DNA from 2 places in the Micromonospora aurantiaca ATCC 27029 genome. Region 2 is predicted to be linked to the other one. Evidence: riboswitches for the same ligand, from Rfam matches in the RefSeq annotation. Region 2 holds a riboswitch; the other holds the start of a gene.
What was found. Region 2 has a riboswitch for cobalamin ahead of MICAU_RS19560 (peptidase). Riboswitches for the same ligand answer to the same signal wherever they lie in the genome.

Region 1 (7,311 bases), 1.5 Mb from region 2:
CGACCGCATCGGAGTGGAGCCCGAGGTGCGGATCCTGCCGCACGTGGAGTCGCCGCTGGAGTACGTCGACCTGTCCGGCCTGCCGCCGGCTGAGCAGCAGGCCCGCGTCGAGCGGATCGCGTACGCGCACCGCAACGACGAGTTCGACCCCGGCCGGGCGCCGCTGTGGCGGGCCGCCCTGGTCCGGCTCTCCGAGACCGAGCACGTGCTCGCGCTCTGCTTCTTCCACATGGTCTCCGACGGCTGGTCGTGCCGCGTCGTGGTGGAGGACCTGTGCCACGCGTACGCGGCCCGGCTCGGCGCGGCCGATCCGCAGCCGCCGCTGGGCGTGGACCACACCGCACTCGCCGCGCTCCAGGAGGCGGAGCAGGCCGGGAACGGCGTCGACGCCGCCGCCCGGGCCGCGTACTGGCGGGACCGGCTGCGGCCGGTGGAGCCGTACCAGTTGTTCCCGGCGTCGCCACCGGCGCCGGACGTCGCGCTCAGCGCGGAGGTGGCCACCCGCTTCGCGTTCCCGCCCGAGGTCACCGCGCGGCTGCGCCCGGCCGCCCGGCGGGCCCGCACCAGCCCGTACGTGCTGCTGCTCGCCGCCTACCTGGTGCTGCTGTCGCGGCGGGCCGGCCGGCCCCGGGTGGTGCTGGGCACCACCACGCTGGGCCGGGAGAGCCCGCTGTCGCGGCAACTCGTCGGCCAGTTCACCAACAACGTCTACCTGCCCGTCGCGGTCGCGGCGGACGCGCCGATGAGCGCGGTGGTAGACGCCGCGCACGCCTCGCTGGCCGAGGCCGTCGCGCACGCCACCGCGTTCCACCGGCTGGCCCGGGCGGTCCGCCCCGACTTCGCGGCGATCCGCCCCTGGCCGGACAACCACCTGTTCGACGCCTGGTTCCAGTCCGCCGCGTCGGCGTCGCCGGTGCTGCACTGCCCGGGGCTGCGGGTGGAGCCGGTCGACATCACCGCCCGGCCCGCGCCCGGCACACCGCCGCCGGTGGTCGCCGCCGACGTGCCGCCCGAATGCCTGCCCGTCTGGGTCAAGCGGGGCTCACCGATCGTCGTGGTGGACGACGACCGGGCCGGCGGCGTGGTGATCCGCAACCGGGGTGTCTTCGGCGACGACCTCGTCCGCGGGCTCATCGACGACTACGTCGCGGTGGTCTCGGCGCTCGTCACCGACCCCGGGACCACCCCGGCGGAGGTACACCTTCCTGACGGTGCGTGCTTCCTCGACCACGCGATCGGGTAGGAGTTCCGACGGACCGATCGGAGAGAGGTACGACGACCATGACGGACACCTCGACGAACCAGCACACGACGGAGCAGCCCGCGCCGCCGGTGCCACGCTCGGCCGTACGGGCCCGCTGGTCGGTGGCGCTGCTCTTCGTCATCATGGGCCTGGCCATCGGCGGGTGGTCGGCCCGCGTGCCGGAGGTGCGGGACGCGGTAGGCGTCGGCAACACCGGCTGGGGCCTGGCCAACATCGCCACGAACGCCGGGGAGCTGGTCTCCCTGGTCGTGGTGGCGGTGCTGATCAGCCGGATCAACACCCGCCGGCTGGCGCTGGCCGGGGCGGCGCTGATCCTGGTCAACGCGCCGCTGCTGGCCGCGTCCACCACAGTGGTGGCGCTTGTCGGCGGGCTGGCGGTCTGGGGCTTCGCGGCGAACCTGCTGGCCACGCCGATGAACGCCCAGTCGGTCGAGGTGCAGAAGCGCTACGGGCGGCCCATCCTGTCCACCTTCCACGCCGGCTTCAGCATCGGCATGCTGGCCGGTGGCCTGTGCGGCACCGGCGCCGCGGCGATCGGGATGTCCCCGTCGGCGCAGATGGCTGTCACCAGCGTCCTGCTGGGAGCGCTGCTGGTCGGTACGCACCGCTGGCTGCCTGACACGCCCCGGCAGGAGACGAAGGACGGCGAGGACCGGCGGCGGCTGCGCGACCGGTTCACCCCGCAGTTGCTGCTGCTCGCGGTGATCGCGTTCCTCGCCTCGTTCATCGAGATGGCCGGCGCACAGTGGAGCGCGCTGTACGCGACCGAGGTCGCGGGCGCTGCCGCGGTGCTCGCCGCGGCCACGTACACCTGCCTGTCGCTGGCCGCCACCGTCGCCCGGCTGTTCGGCGACCGGCTGGCCGGCCGGTTCGGACGGATCCGCTTCGTCCGGCTGTCCGCGCTCGTCGCCACCGCCGGCGTGGCGCTGCCGGTGGCGTACCCCCATCCGGCCGCGGTGATGGCCGGCTTCGGACTGCTCGGCTTCGGCCTGGCGTGCGTGACCCCGACGGTGCTCGGCTTCGCCGGCGAGCAGCCCGGCCTCACCTCGGGTGAGGGCGTCTCGGTGGTGGCGATGGGCCAGTGGCCGGGCGCGTTGCTCGCGGCGCCGGTGATCGGCCTGCTCGCCGGCGCCCTGGACCTGCGCAGCGCGTTCGTGGTGGTGGCCGTGATGGCGGTCGCCGTGGTGGCGCTGATCGGGCGGGTCCGGGCGACGGCGCTGCCCGGCGAGAGCCCGGTCCCGCCCCGGCCGTGACGGCCGGGGCGGGGGCGGCGCTCAGAAGTCGTCGTCGAATGTGACCGAGCCGGTCACCCCGACCTGGTACGCCGACACCCGGCGCTCGAAGAAGTTGGACAGCTCCTGCACGTCCTGCAACTCCATGAACGCGAACGGGTTGCCGCTGCCGTACATGGGGGCGATGCCGAGCACTGCGAGGCGCCGGTCGGCCACATGCTGGAGGTATTCGCGCATGTCGGCCAGTGACATCCCGGGCACGCCCTGCCCCAGCAGGTCCTCGGCGAAGCTCACCTCGCACTCCACCGCCTCGGCCAGCATCTCCTTCACCTGCCGCTCCATCTCGTCGTCGAACAGGTCCGGCTCCTCGGCGCGTACGGTCTCCACCACGTCGAAGGCGAACGCCATGTGCATCGACTCGTCCCGGAACACCCAGTTGGTGCCGGAGGCCAGCCCGTTGAGCAGTCCCCGGGAGCGCAGGAAGTAGACGTAGGCGAACGCGCCGTAGAAGAACAGGCCCTCGATGCACGCGGCGAAGCAGATCAGGTTGAGCAGGAACGCCCGCCGGTCCGCGCGGGTCCGCAGCTCGCGCAGCTCGAAGATCGAGTCGATCCACCGGAAGCAGAACTCGGCCTTGCGGGCGATCGACGGGATGTTCTCCACCGCGTCGAACGCGGCGAACCGTTCCTTCTCGTCCGGCACGTACGTGTCGAGCAGGTTCAGGTAGAACTGGACGTGCACCGCCTCCTCGAACAGCTGCCGGGACAGGTAGAGCCGGCCCTCCGGGGAGTTGACGTGCTGGTAGAGGTTGAGCACCAGGTTGTTGGCGACGATGGTGTCGCCGGTGGCGAAGAACGCCACCAGCCGCGACACCAGGTGCCGCTCGGCCGGGGACAGCTTCGCCAGGTCGGCGAGGTCCGAGTGCAGGTCCACCTCCTCGACCGTCCAGGTGTTCTTGATCGCGTCCTTGAACCGGTCGAAGAAGCGCGGGTAGCGCATCGGCCGCAGGGTCAGGTCCATGCCGGGGTCGAGCAGCATGTGCCGGGTCGGTGCGGTGGTGGTCACTGGCATGCCTCGCAGCTCTCGGGGTTCTCCAGGGAACAGGCCAGCGCCTCGTCGTCGCTCACGGCGGAGACCACGCCGGAGACCGGGGCGAGCACCGGCGCGACGGTGGCCTGCTGGATGCGGGTGGCGGGACGGGAACGCAGGTAGTAGGTGGTCTTCAGCCCGGCCTTCCAGGCGTACAGGTACATCGAGGACAGCTTGCCGATGGTCGGCGCGCTCAGGAACAGGTTCAGCGACTGGGACTGGTCGATGAAGGGCGCCCGCGCGGCGGCCAGGTCGATCAGCGCCCGCTGCGGCAGCTCCCAGGCGGTGCGGAACAGCTCCCGCACCGGCGCGGGCAGCTCGGTGATGTCCTGCACCGAGCCCTCGGCCCGCTTGATCCGGTCGCGGACCTGCGGTGTCCACAGGCCGCGCGCCTTCAGCTCCCGCACCAGGTACGTGTTGACCTGGAGGAACTCCCCGGACATGGTCTCGCGCTTGAACAGGTTGGACACCTGCGGCTCCACGCACTCGTAGCAGCCGGCGATGGAGGCGATGGTGGCGGTCGGCGCGATCGCCACCAGCAGTGAGTTGCGCAGCCCGTGGACGGCGATCCGCTCGCGCAGCGCCGCCCACCGTCCGGCCTGCGCCGGCTCCGCGCCCCACAGGTCCGGGTGCAGGTCACCCTTCGCGGCCCGGGTCTGCGGGTACGCCGGATGCGGCCCGAACCGCTCGGCCAGCCCGGCGGAGGTCTCCAGCGCGGTCAGCAGGATCTCCTCCTGCACGCGGGTGGACAGCTCCTTGGCCTGCGCCGAGTCGAACGGCAGGCGCAGCGTGAAGAACGCGTCCTGCAACCCCATCAGCCCGAGCCCGACCGGCCGCCAGCGCGGGTTCGACGCCGCCGCCTGCTCGGCCGGGTAGTAGTTGATGTCGATCACCCGGTCGAGGAACACCACGGCGGTGCGGACCGTGGCGCGCAGCCGCTCCCAGTCCACGCCGTCGGCGGTGACGTGGGCGCCGAGGTTCACCGAGCCGAGGTTGCACACCGCCGTCTCGGCGTCGTCGTTGACCTCCAGGATCTCGGTGCACAGGTTGGACAGGTGGATCACGTTGCCCGGCTCGCCGGTCTGGTTGGACAGCCGGTTCGCGGCGTCCTTGAACGTCATCCAGCCGTTGCCGGTCTGCGCGAGCGTGCGCATCATCCGCCCGTACAGGTCCCGCGCCCGGACCGTGCGGACCGCGTTCTTCTCCGCCGCCCGGTACGCGGCGTCGAACGCCTCGCCGTACAGGTCGGGCAGTTCCGGGGCGTCCGACGGGTCGACCAGCGACCACTCGCCGTCGGCCTCGACCCGGCGCATGAACTCGTCCGGGATCCAGTTGGCCAGGTTGAGGTTGTGCGTACGCCGCGACTCCTCGCCGGTGTTGTCCCGCAGCTCCAGGAACTCCTCCACGTCCGGGTGCCACGGCTCCAGGTAGACGCAGGCCGCGCCCTTGCGCCGGCCGCCCTGGTTGACCGCGGCCACCCCGGCGTCGAGCGTCTTGAGGAACGGCACGATGCCGTTGGAGCGCCCGTTGGTGCCCCGGATCAGCGCGCCCCGGCCGCGTACCCGCGACCAGGAGATGCCGATGCCGCCGGAGAACTTCGACAGCTTCGCCACCTGGTGGTACCGCTCGTAGATCGAGTCCAGCTCGTCGCGCGGCGAGTCGACCAGGAAGCACGACGACATCTGGGTGTGCCGGGTGCCGGAGTTGAACAGCGTGGGGGAGCTGGGCAGGTACGCCAGGCTGGACATCAGCCGGTAGAAGCCGACCGCCTCGCCCGGGGTGCGGGACAGCCCGCAGGCCACCCGCAGCAGCCAGTACTGCGGCGTCTCCACCACCAGCCGCGACTGCGGGTGCCGCAGCAGGTAGCGGTCGGCCACCGTGCGCAGTCCGAAGTACTCGAACCGCAGGTCGCCGTCCGGGTCCACGGCGTCGTCGAGCTTGCGGGCGTGCCGGGCCACGAACCCGGCCGTCTCGTCGCCGATCAGTCCCAGCCCGTGCGCGTAGGCGATCGACTGGCTGAAGCTCGCCACGCCCTGTCCGCGGACCTCCTTGTCCACGTACGCGGCGAGCAACCGCGCCGCCAGCTTCGAGTACTGCGGCTCCTCGCCGATCAGCTCCGCCGCGGTCTGGATCGACAACCGGTCCAGCTCGGCGGTGGTCGCCCCGTCGTAGAGCCCGCTTATCGTCTTCGTGGCCACCCGCAGCGGGTCCACCTCGTCCAGGTCGGCGACCCAGCGCTCGACCGCCCGGACGATCTTGCCGACGTCCACCGGCTCGGTGTCGCCGTCCCGCTTGCGTACCCGCATCGCCGGCCGGCGGGTCTCGGACCCGCCGGTTCCGGACGGGGGACTCTCCTGCACGACAGTCATGACCTCTCCTCGCTGTCACCGTCTGGAGACGGCGGGAGACGCCAACGGGCGCGGCGCACGGCCGGCCCGGCTGCTGGCGTCGGTCGTCCCGCGCGACCTCCGGCCGCCGTACGCGGAGGCGTACGGCGCGCTGGCAGGTCTTCGGACTCGCGGGCCCGACCGGGGTCGCCGGTCGCCTACCGGCCGTCGCTTCCCAGGCCGGTGGCCCAGTGCTGTTGACGGCTGTCGTTCCCACTCACCGCTGCGGGGCAGTCCCGGATTCCCACCGGGTTCCCTCTTGCCTCGGCCCGCCCCGAAGGGCTCGGCCGAACCAGCTGCGGCACCACCATATATGGCGGTGAGGGCTTGCGTGCAACACCAGATGTCGTGTCGGCGTGTCGGAATGATCTCACTGTCCACAGTGCCTACCCCCGATTCCGGCGCGAGCCGGCGGGCGCGATACTCGGCGGTATGGGGAATACCGGACGCCGCTGGGCGTGGGTGGCGGTCCTGCTCGTCGGCGTCGGGCTTCACCTGCTGGTGCTGGAGACACTCGCCGGCACCGGGACCGTCACGTTCGTCCCGGCGCTGATCGTGCTCGGCGCGTGCGTCGCGCCCGCCACGTTCCTGGCCTTCGCCCAGGGACGGCCGGCCCGCCGCCCGGTCCCCGGCTCCGTCGTCGGCGTCGCCGCGCTCCTCGGCGGCGTGGTCGGCGTGGTCGCCGCCGGCTGGCTGGAGTACGGCGCCCTGCACCGCCTCGGCGTCCTGCCGATGGCGCTCGTCGGCCTGGCCGAGGAGACCGCCAAACTGATCGTGCCGGCCGGCATCCTGCTGCTGTGGCGGCGGCACCCGTCCCCGGCGCAGGGCCTGGTGATCGGCGTGGCCTCCGGCGCCGGGTTCGCCGCGCTGGAGACCATGGGCTACGCGTTCGCCGCGTTCGTCGGGTCGGAGGGCAACCTCGGCGCGGTCGAGCGGACGCTGCTGGTACGCGGTCTCACCGCGCCCGCCGCGCACCTGGCCTGGACCGGGCTGACCGCCGCCGCGCTGTTCACGTTCGCCGCCGCGCCCGGCGGCCGGAAGCTGGCGGCGTTCCTGCTCACCTTCGCCGCCGCCGTCACGCTGCACACCTGCTGGGACACGTTCGGCACCCAGCCCGCGTACGTGTTCATCGGCGCCGTGTCGCTGGGCTGGGTGCTGCTGCGCCTGCACCTGGACCGCGAGCGGCCGCCCGCGTCCGGGACGCCGGCGGAGCCGAACCGGGACCGGCCTCATGATCATCGCCAGTTCGCCGAGGTGGCGGGGTCGGAGCACTTCTGATGCCGCCACCTCGGCGTGATGGAGTCGATCAACCGGCCCGGGCATTGCCGACCGCCGACCA
Region 2 (7,311 bases):
GACGGCACCTCTCCGTGTCAGGGCGTAGGATTTCGGTTCCTGCACGGAACGGGGCCGTGCCCGGCCGGTCGCGCCGCTTCGGCCTCGCCGGGCGCCGTGGCGTCCGGGACGAAGGGTGGACACCCCGGATGCACCAGCGGATCCTGCTGCGAGCCCGCAAGGGCCCGTTCGACGTCGTCACCGCCGAGGAGACCTACGAGCGGGACTGGATCGGCAAGAACAGCGGCAACCTGGTCTTCAGCCACGCCGCGCACAAGCTGCTGTCCACCTCGACGGCGGAGATCACCCCGTCGCGGTTCCGGACGGACCCGCGCGATGCCGACGAGATCAACGAGAAGTACGACGTCTTCGTGATCCCGCTGGCGAACGCGTTCCGCCACGACTACGTGAACCGGTTGACGTCGATGACCCGGCTGATCGAGCGGCTCAAGATCCCGGTGGTGGTGCTCGGGGTCGGGGCGCAGACCGACGTGGACGGCGACCGGGAGTACCTGCGCCCGATCGACGAGCCGGTGAAGGCGTTCTGCCGGGCGGTGCTGGACCGATCGCACAGCATCGGCGTACGCGGCGAGATCAGCGAGAACTACCTGCGTACGCTGGGGTTCTCCGCCGTCGAGCAGATCGGCTGTCCGTCGATGTTCCTGCACGGCGACAGCCTCCGGGTCGAGAAGGCGAAGGCCACCCTGGACACCGAGGATCGGCTCGCGTTCGTCATCTCGCCGTACGTCCGCGCGTTGGCCCCGATCGTCCAGCACCACCACCAGCGCTACCCGAATCTGCGCTACGTGGCGCAGGGCCTGTACACCCTCGGCACCCTGCTCTACGGCGACGCACCGAAGTTGCGCGGCAAGACCGACGACATGCCGATCCACACCTCACACCCGCTCTTCGTCGAGGACAAGGTGCGGATGTTCATGGACCCGTGGCCCTGGATGGAGTATCTCTCCGGATTCGACTTCGCCTTCGGCACCCGGATCCACGGCACCATCACGGCGCTGATCTCCGGCACTCCCGGGTATCTCCTCGCACACGACTCGCGCACCCTGGAACTGGCCCGCTACTTCGACATCCCGCACCGGTTGATGCGCGACGTGCTGGCCGACGTCGACGCCGCCCGACTCTACGAGGAAGCCGACTACACGGCCCTGAACGAGGGCCACAAGGAGCGCTTCGCGCGGATCACCGCGTTCCTCGCCAAGCACGACCTCGGCCTGTCGTTCGCCGACGGGGACAGCGCCACCCGCTTCGACGAGCAGGTCCGCCGAACCGTCTACCCGCCGGCGGTCCGGCCGGCCTCCGCCTACACGGCCGAGGAACTGCTGACGCGCATCCAATGGCTGCGGGACGAGAACCGGACGCTGCAGCAGAAGCTCACGGCACGCCGCGCGCAGCCACTGCGCGACCAGGTCAAGCAAGCGGTGGGCCGCCGGGTCCGCCGGATGCTGTCGCGCTGACCGTCGTACGCCTGCTCGGCAGCGGAATGGCCGGCGCCGCGACGGCGGCGTTCGGCGTGGCGGTGCGATCAGCCCGCCGCGAATCGCGAGAACCCTTCTTATTTCCATCGACCGGAATTACGCTCTGGGCCAGCCCCGAGGTGCATCACATCGGAGGTTCCTATGAGGACGATGACCATCCGTCGCACGACTGCACTCCGCCTGGTGTCCGGCGCACGCCGCCTGTGGATCGAGTGGTGCTGGTAACTGCCGGCCCGGCGGGCGCTCCCGGGCGCCCGCCCCTGCGGCGGTGGGCCCTGCGGTGACGGACGGGGCGGAGCGCTACGACTGCCACCGCGACCACGGGCCGTACGCCGGGGTCTCGGCCTTCCTCGGCCGGGTCGCCGCCGACCCTGACCCGGCCCGGCCGGGGAGCCGGCGCTCATCGTGCGCCGGCCCCGGTCCGGGGAGGGGAGCGGGTTCAGCAGCCCTGGCGGCGGCTGTAGATCTGGTGGCGCTCACCGGCCCATCCGATGTAGCCGACCGCCTCGACGCAGTAGTTCGCCGTACCGGTGACGGCGACCGGGCCGGCGTAATAGCTGAAGTCACCGGAATTGGTGTCCGCGCCGCCCGACCGGGTGCAGTGCGCGCCCTCGCCCGACCGCTCCGCGCAGCGGTAGATCTGCACGAAGGTCGGCGCCGACCTCCCGTACGCCGCGCCGCGGTGGTAGAAGCAGGCGCTGTTGGTGCCCCCGTTGCTGCTGTTGTAGTAGATCACCAGTTCACCGAGCCCGGACGACTGCACCTGGCTGTAGGTGATGGTCCCCGAGCAGGAGCCGGCCGCCTGGGCGGCGGGGGCGCCGACAGTCAGGCCCGCCGCGACGGTCACCAGCGCCGTCAGCGCCGAAAGCATGCGTTTCATGTACCTACCTACCCAATCCACAGTCGACTGTTCCGTAGTGGATCTTAATCAACCGGTGACCTTCGCCGTGGCCCTGATCCATAGGCAACCACCTATTGACAAACAATATTAACAATTGGACCCTGCTGAGAGAGCGCTCTCCCGTCCCCCTGTCTCCCGCGAGGTGTCCCCATGCGTCTCCGAAGAAGGCTGCTCGCCGCCGCGTCCGCCCTGCTCGCCGGGCTCACCGGCGCCGTCGTCGCTACGCCCGCCCAGGCGGTCGGACCGGCGTTGCTGCCGGTCACCGTCACCAACACCACCGGCCGCAGCGACCCGGTCCACCTCTACGTCATCGGCGTCCAGCTGTCCTCCGGCCGGCTCGGCTACGTCACCTCCGGCGGCGGATTCGTACCGTGGACCGGCGGGCAGCTCCCGCCGTCGCCCGCGCCGGACGTCTCGATACCGGGCCCCGGCAACGGCGGCAGCACCACGATCCAGTTCCCCCGCGGCTTCTCCGGCCGGGCCTACTTCTCCCTCGGGCAGAAGCTCAAGTTCTTCCTCACCCCGGACGGACTGGTGCAGCCCGCGCCCTGGGCGGCCGGTGACGCGAACCGAGACATCCTCTTCGACTGGAGCGAGTTCACCTACAACGACTCCGGGCTGTGGCTCAACAGCTCCCAGGTCGACATGTTCGCGATCCCGCACGCGGTCACCGTGACCGGCGCCAACGGCGTCACCAAGCGCACCGGCGACGTGGTGGCCAACGGACGCAACGCGGTCATCGACGGGATCCGGGCGCAGCCGGGCTGGGCCGGCACCGTCCACACCCGCTCCGACGGGACCGTCCTGCGCGTCCTGGCTCCGGGCAAGGCGGCCGGGGCCGGCCTGCTCAGCACCACCTACCTGGACTCGTACATCGCGTCCGCGTGGAACGCGTACACCACGAAGACCCTGACCGTGGCGCCCTTCGCCGACCAGCCGGCCATCCGGTACTACGGCCGCACCTCGGGCAACACCATGACCTTCACCAACGGCAGCGGCCAGGTGGTCGCCTCCTTCAACCGGCCCTCCTCGGCCAGCGTCTGGGGCTGCGACGGCGACCTGCCCGCGCCGAACGACCAGGTGGTCGGCCCGATCTCGCGTACGCTCTGCGCCGCCCTCAACCGAGGCACGCTCGGCACCGTCGACACCCAGCCGAGCACGAACGCCGCCGACTTCTACCGCAGCAACCCCACCAACCAGTACGCACGCCTGATCCACGCCAACATGACCGACGGCCGGGCGTACGCGTTCGCCTTCGACGACGTCGGTGGATTCGAGTCGCTGGTGCACGACGGCGATCCCCGTTCGGCCGGACTGATCCTCAGCCCGTTCACCGGCGGTGGCGGCGGCACCCCGACCACCGGGGTGCCAGTGGTCAGCAACTGGAACAACAAGTGCATCGACGTGCCGAGCTCCAACTTCGTCGACCGCGCGCCGTTGCAGATGTGGAACTGCAACAACACCAACGCGCAGAAGTGGACGTTCAGCGGCACGGCGCTCAAGAGCCAGAACAACAAGTGCATGGACATCGACGCCGGGTCCACCGCGAACGGGGCGGCGGTGCAGCTCTACACCTGCAACGGCACCGGCGCCCAGCAGTTCACCCTGAACGCGGCCGGAGACCTGGTCAACCTCCAGGCCGGCAAGTGCGTCGACATCAAGGACTGGAACGGCAACGACGGCGCGAGGCTCCAGCTCTGGGACTGCGGGGGCACGGCCAACCAGAAGTGGCGCAAGGGCTGACCAGCCATGCGAACGGTGGCGGGGGCCGACCGCGAGTCGCTCCCGTCACCGGCAGGCGACGGACGAGACGGCCGGTGACACGACGCCGCGCACCGAGGCGTCCATCGACGTTCATCCAACAGATCGATGTGCGTAAGCTCCGCCCGGTCAGATCTGGGGAACCTACCGAGGAGGTTCCATGGATCGTCGAGCAATGCTGCGGGCCACTGTCGTCGGTGCGGGCGCTGTCGCGCTGCCGTTCACCGCGTGGTCGGCGGCGTACGGAGCCCCGGCGCAGAACGCGGCGGGCCCCTATGGTGGGCTCCAGCCCGCCGACGCCAACGGCATCCAGTTGCCGGCCGGCTTCACCAGCTCGATCGTCGCACGATCCCGTCGGACGGTGCCGGGGACGTCGTACACCTGGCACGACGCTCCGGACGGTGGCGCCGTGTTCCCGAACGGCACCGGCTGGATCTACGTGTCGAACTCCGAGGTGTCAGCCGGTGCGGGCGGCGGTGCCTCACGCCTCGTCTTCAACTCCAGCGGCGCCGTGGTCGGGGCGTCGCGGATCCTCTCCGGCACCAACAACAACTGCGCCGGCGGGAAGACGCCGTGGAACACCTGGCTCTCCTGCGAGGAGGTGTCCCTGGGCCGGGTCTTCGAGACGTACCCCCTCGGCGGGACCGCCGTGGCGCGTCCCGCGCTGGGCCGGTTCAAGCACGAGGCGGCCGCGGCCGACCCGGTCCGCCGGGTCGTCTACCTGACCGAGGACGAGACCGACGGCAAGTTCTACCGGTTCGTGCCGACCACCTGGGGCGACCTCTCCGCCGGAACCCTCCAGGTCTTCCGCGCCGGTACGGCGACCTCCGGCACGTTCACCTGGGCCACGGTGCCCGACCCGGACGGCTCGCCCACCCCGACCCGGCAGCAGGTGTCCGGCGCGAAGACGTTCAACGGCGGCGAGGGCTGTCACTACGCGGATGACACCGTCTGGTTCACCACGAAGGGCGACAACCGCGTGTGGCAGGTCAACCTGGCCGCCGGCACGTACGAGCTCGCCTACGACGACAACCTGGTCAGTCCGGGCACCCCTCCGCTGACCGGGGTCGACAACATCACCGGGTCCACTGCCGGTGACCTGTACGTCGCGGAGGACGGCGGGAACATGGAGATCTGCATGATCACGCCCGACGACAAGATCTCGGTCTTCCTGCGGATCACCGGACAGAGCGGTTCGGAGATCACCGGGCCGGCGTTCACCCCGGCGGGGGACCGGCTGTACTTCTCGTCGCAACGCGGCACGACCGGCTCGTCCTCCGGCGGCATCACCTACTGCGTCACCGGGCCGTTCCGCCGATGACCGGCTCCCGGCCCCGCTGACAGTGACCACGAGGTCGAGGACGCCCGGTCTTCACCGGGCGTCCCGCCGGCCGTCACGGCACGTGTCCGGATCCTGGCGCATTGACATCGGCGCTCCGGCCACAGCAGACTGTCGCGACAACTGAACCACCGCGTGTACGTGCGGGGGAAGACCGGTCGAAATCCGGCGCTGGCCCGCAACGGTAGGCCGCCCAGAGAAATCTGCGGCGGCGAGCCCGAATACCCGTCGTACGCGTGCATCCGCTCCCCACCCGTCGTGGCCCACGGGTCGGAGTCCCGGTCGACGCGGCGTTGCCGCGGTCGTCCGGGCTTGCGACCGCCGGGCCGGAAAGGCGCTTCCGATGGTCGTCCGCCGAAGCCGGCACCGCCTGCTCGCGCTCCTCTGCGGCGTACTCGCCGCTCTCACCCTCACCACACCCGCCGTCGCCGCCCCCGAGCGCGCCGCCCTCACCCGCCCGGAGGCCGCCGGCGGCTGGCTCGCCCGGCAACTCGTCGACGGCGAACGCTTCGAGGCGGTCTTCGACGGTGTCGCGTACCCCGACCAGGGGCTGACCCTCGACGCCGTGTTCGCCTTCGCCGCCACCGGCGTCGCCGACGACCACGGCGCCGACGCGCTGGCCTGGGTCACCCGGCCGGACATCCGCGACGGCTACCTCGGCGACGGCGTCTCCGAGGCGTACGCGGGTGCGACCGCCAAGCTCGCCCTCGCCGTGCAGGTGCGCGGCGGCGACCCGGCCGACGTCGGCGGGGTGGACCTGATCGCCCGGCTGCGCTCGCTCCAGACGCCGGCCGGCAGGTTCAGCGACCGGTCCGCGTACGGCGACTACAGCAACGCGTTCAGCCAATCCTTCGCGCTGCTGGCGCTGGACCGTACGGCGGGCGGAGCGCCACCGGCGGCGGCCGCCTGGCTGGCCGGCACCCGGTGCCCGGACGGCGGCTACCCGCTGCTGCCCGCGCAACCGGTCTGCACGTCCGACGTGGACGCCACCGCGCTCGCGGCACAGGCGCTGCGCGCCGCGGACCGTCCGGCCGACGCCGCCGCCGGGCTGCGCTGGCTGGTGTCCGTTCAGCGTGCCGACGGCGGCTTCGCCAACGCGGGCGGCACGCCGAACGCCAACAGCACCGGCCTCGCCGCGCAGGCCCTGCGCGACGGCCACCGGCTGCCGGCCTGGGCGCGGGCCCGGGCATTCCTCGCCGGACTCCAGGTCGGCTGCGCCGGGGCGCCGGCCGACAGGGGCGCTGTCGACTTCGACGGCGGCGGCTTCGACCCGGCCACCGCACCCCGGGCGACCGCCCAGGCCGTCCTCGGTCTCACCGGGATCGGGTACGCCCGTCTGTCCGCCGTCGGCGCCGACCCCGGCGCACCGGCACTCGCCTGCCCGTGAACCGCTTCGCCGCTCGCCCGATCACAGGAGGATCCGTGTTCCGTCATCGTTCCACAGTCCGCACCTGGCTGGCCGGTCTCCTGGCCGCCGTCGTGGCCGGCGTCGCGCTGACCGCAGTCGAACCCGCGCCCCGGGCGGCGCACGCCGCCGCCTGCGCGGGCACCTCGGGAGTCACGGTGGTCGTCGACTTCGCCACGCTCGGCGGCGGCGTCCAGGTCGCCTGTGCGCCGGGCGATCCGGCCACCGGCCTGGCCGCGCTTCAGGCCGCCGGCTTCACAGTCACCGGCACCGCCCGCTGGGGCCTGGCCTTCGTCTGCCGGATCAACGGCAAGCCCACCGCCGCGACCGAGCCGTGCGTCAACACCCCGCCGGCCACGGCGTACTGGTCGTACTGGCATGCGTCCAGCGGCGGCTCCTGGTCCTACAGCACGTCGGGGGCGACCGGCTA

Region 1: linked by a shared signal. The riboswitch ahead of MICAU_RS13095 (ribonucleoside-diphosphate reductase subunit alpha) and the one ahead of MICAU_RS19560 (peptidase) in region 2 are both predicted to bind cobalamin.

Annotation. Positions count from the first base shown of each region.
Region 1 is NC_014391.1:2,988,123-2,995,433, forward strand. It holds gene MICAU_RS13080 (condensation domain-containing protein) at 1-1,243, shown strand, start outside; gene MICAU_RS13085 (MFS transporter) at 1,282-2,517, shown strand; gene MICAU_RS13090 (ribonucleotide-diphosphate reductase subunit beta) at 2,539-3,567, opposite strand; gene MICAU_RS13095 (ribonucleoside-diphosphate reductase subunit alpha) at 3,558-5,954, opposite strand; cobalamin riboswitch at 6,071-6,284, opposite strand; gene MICAU_RS13100 (PrsW family glutamic-type intramembrane protease) at 6,405-7,250, shown strand.
Region 2 is NC_014391.1:4,462,604-4,469,914, reverse strand. It holds gene MICAU_RS19580 (polysaccharide pyruvyl transferase family protein) at 129-1,454, shown strand; gene MICAU_RS19575 (hypothetical protein) at 1,915-2,355, opposite strand; gene MICAU_RS19570 (beta-1,3-glucanase family protein) at 2,527-4,119, shown strand; gene MICAU_RS19565 (alkaline phosphatase PhoX) at 4,298-5,458, shown strand; cobalamin riboswitch at 5,600-5,723, shown strand; gene MICAU_RS19560 (peptidase) at 5,820-6,863, shown strand; gene MICAU_RS19555 (SCO2322-related protein) at 6,899-7,311, shown strand, end outside.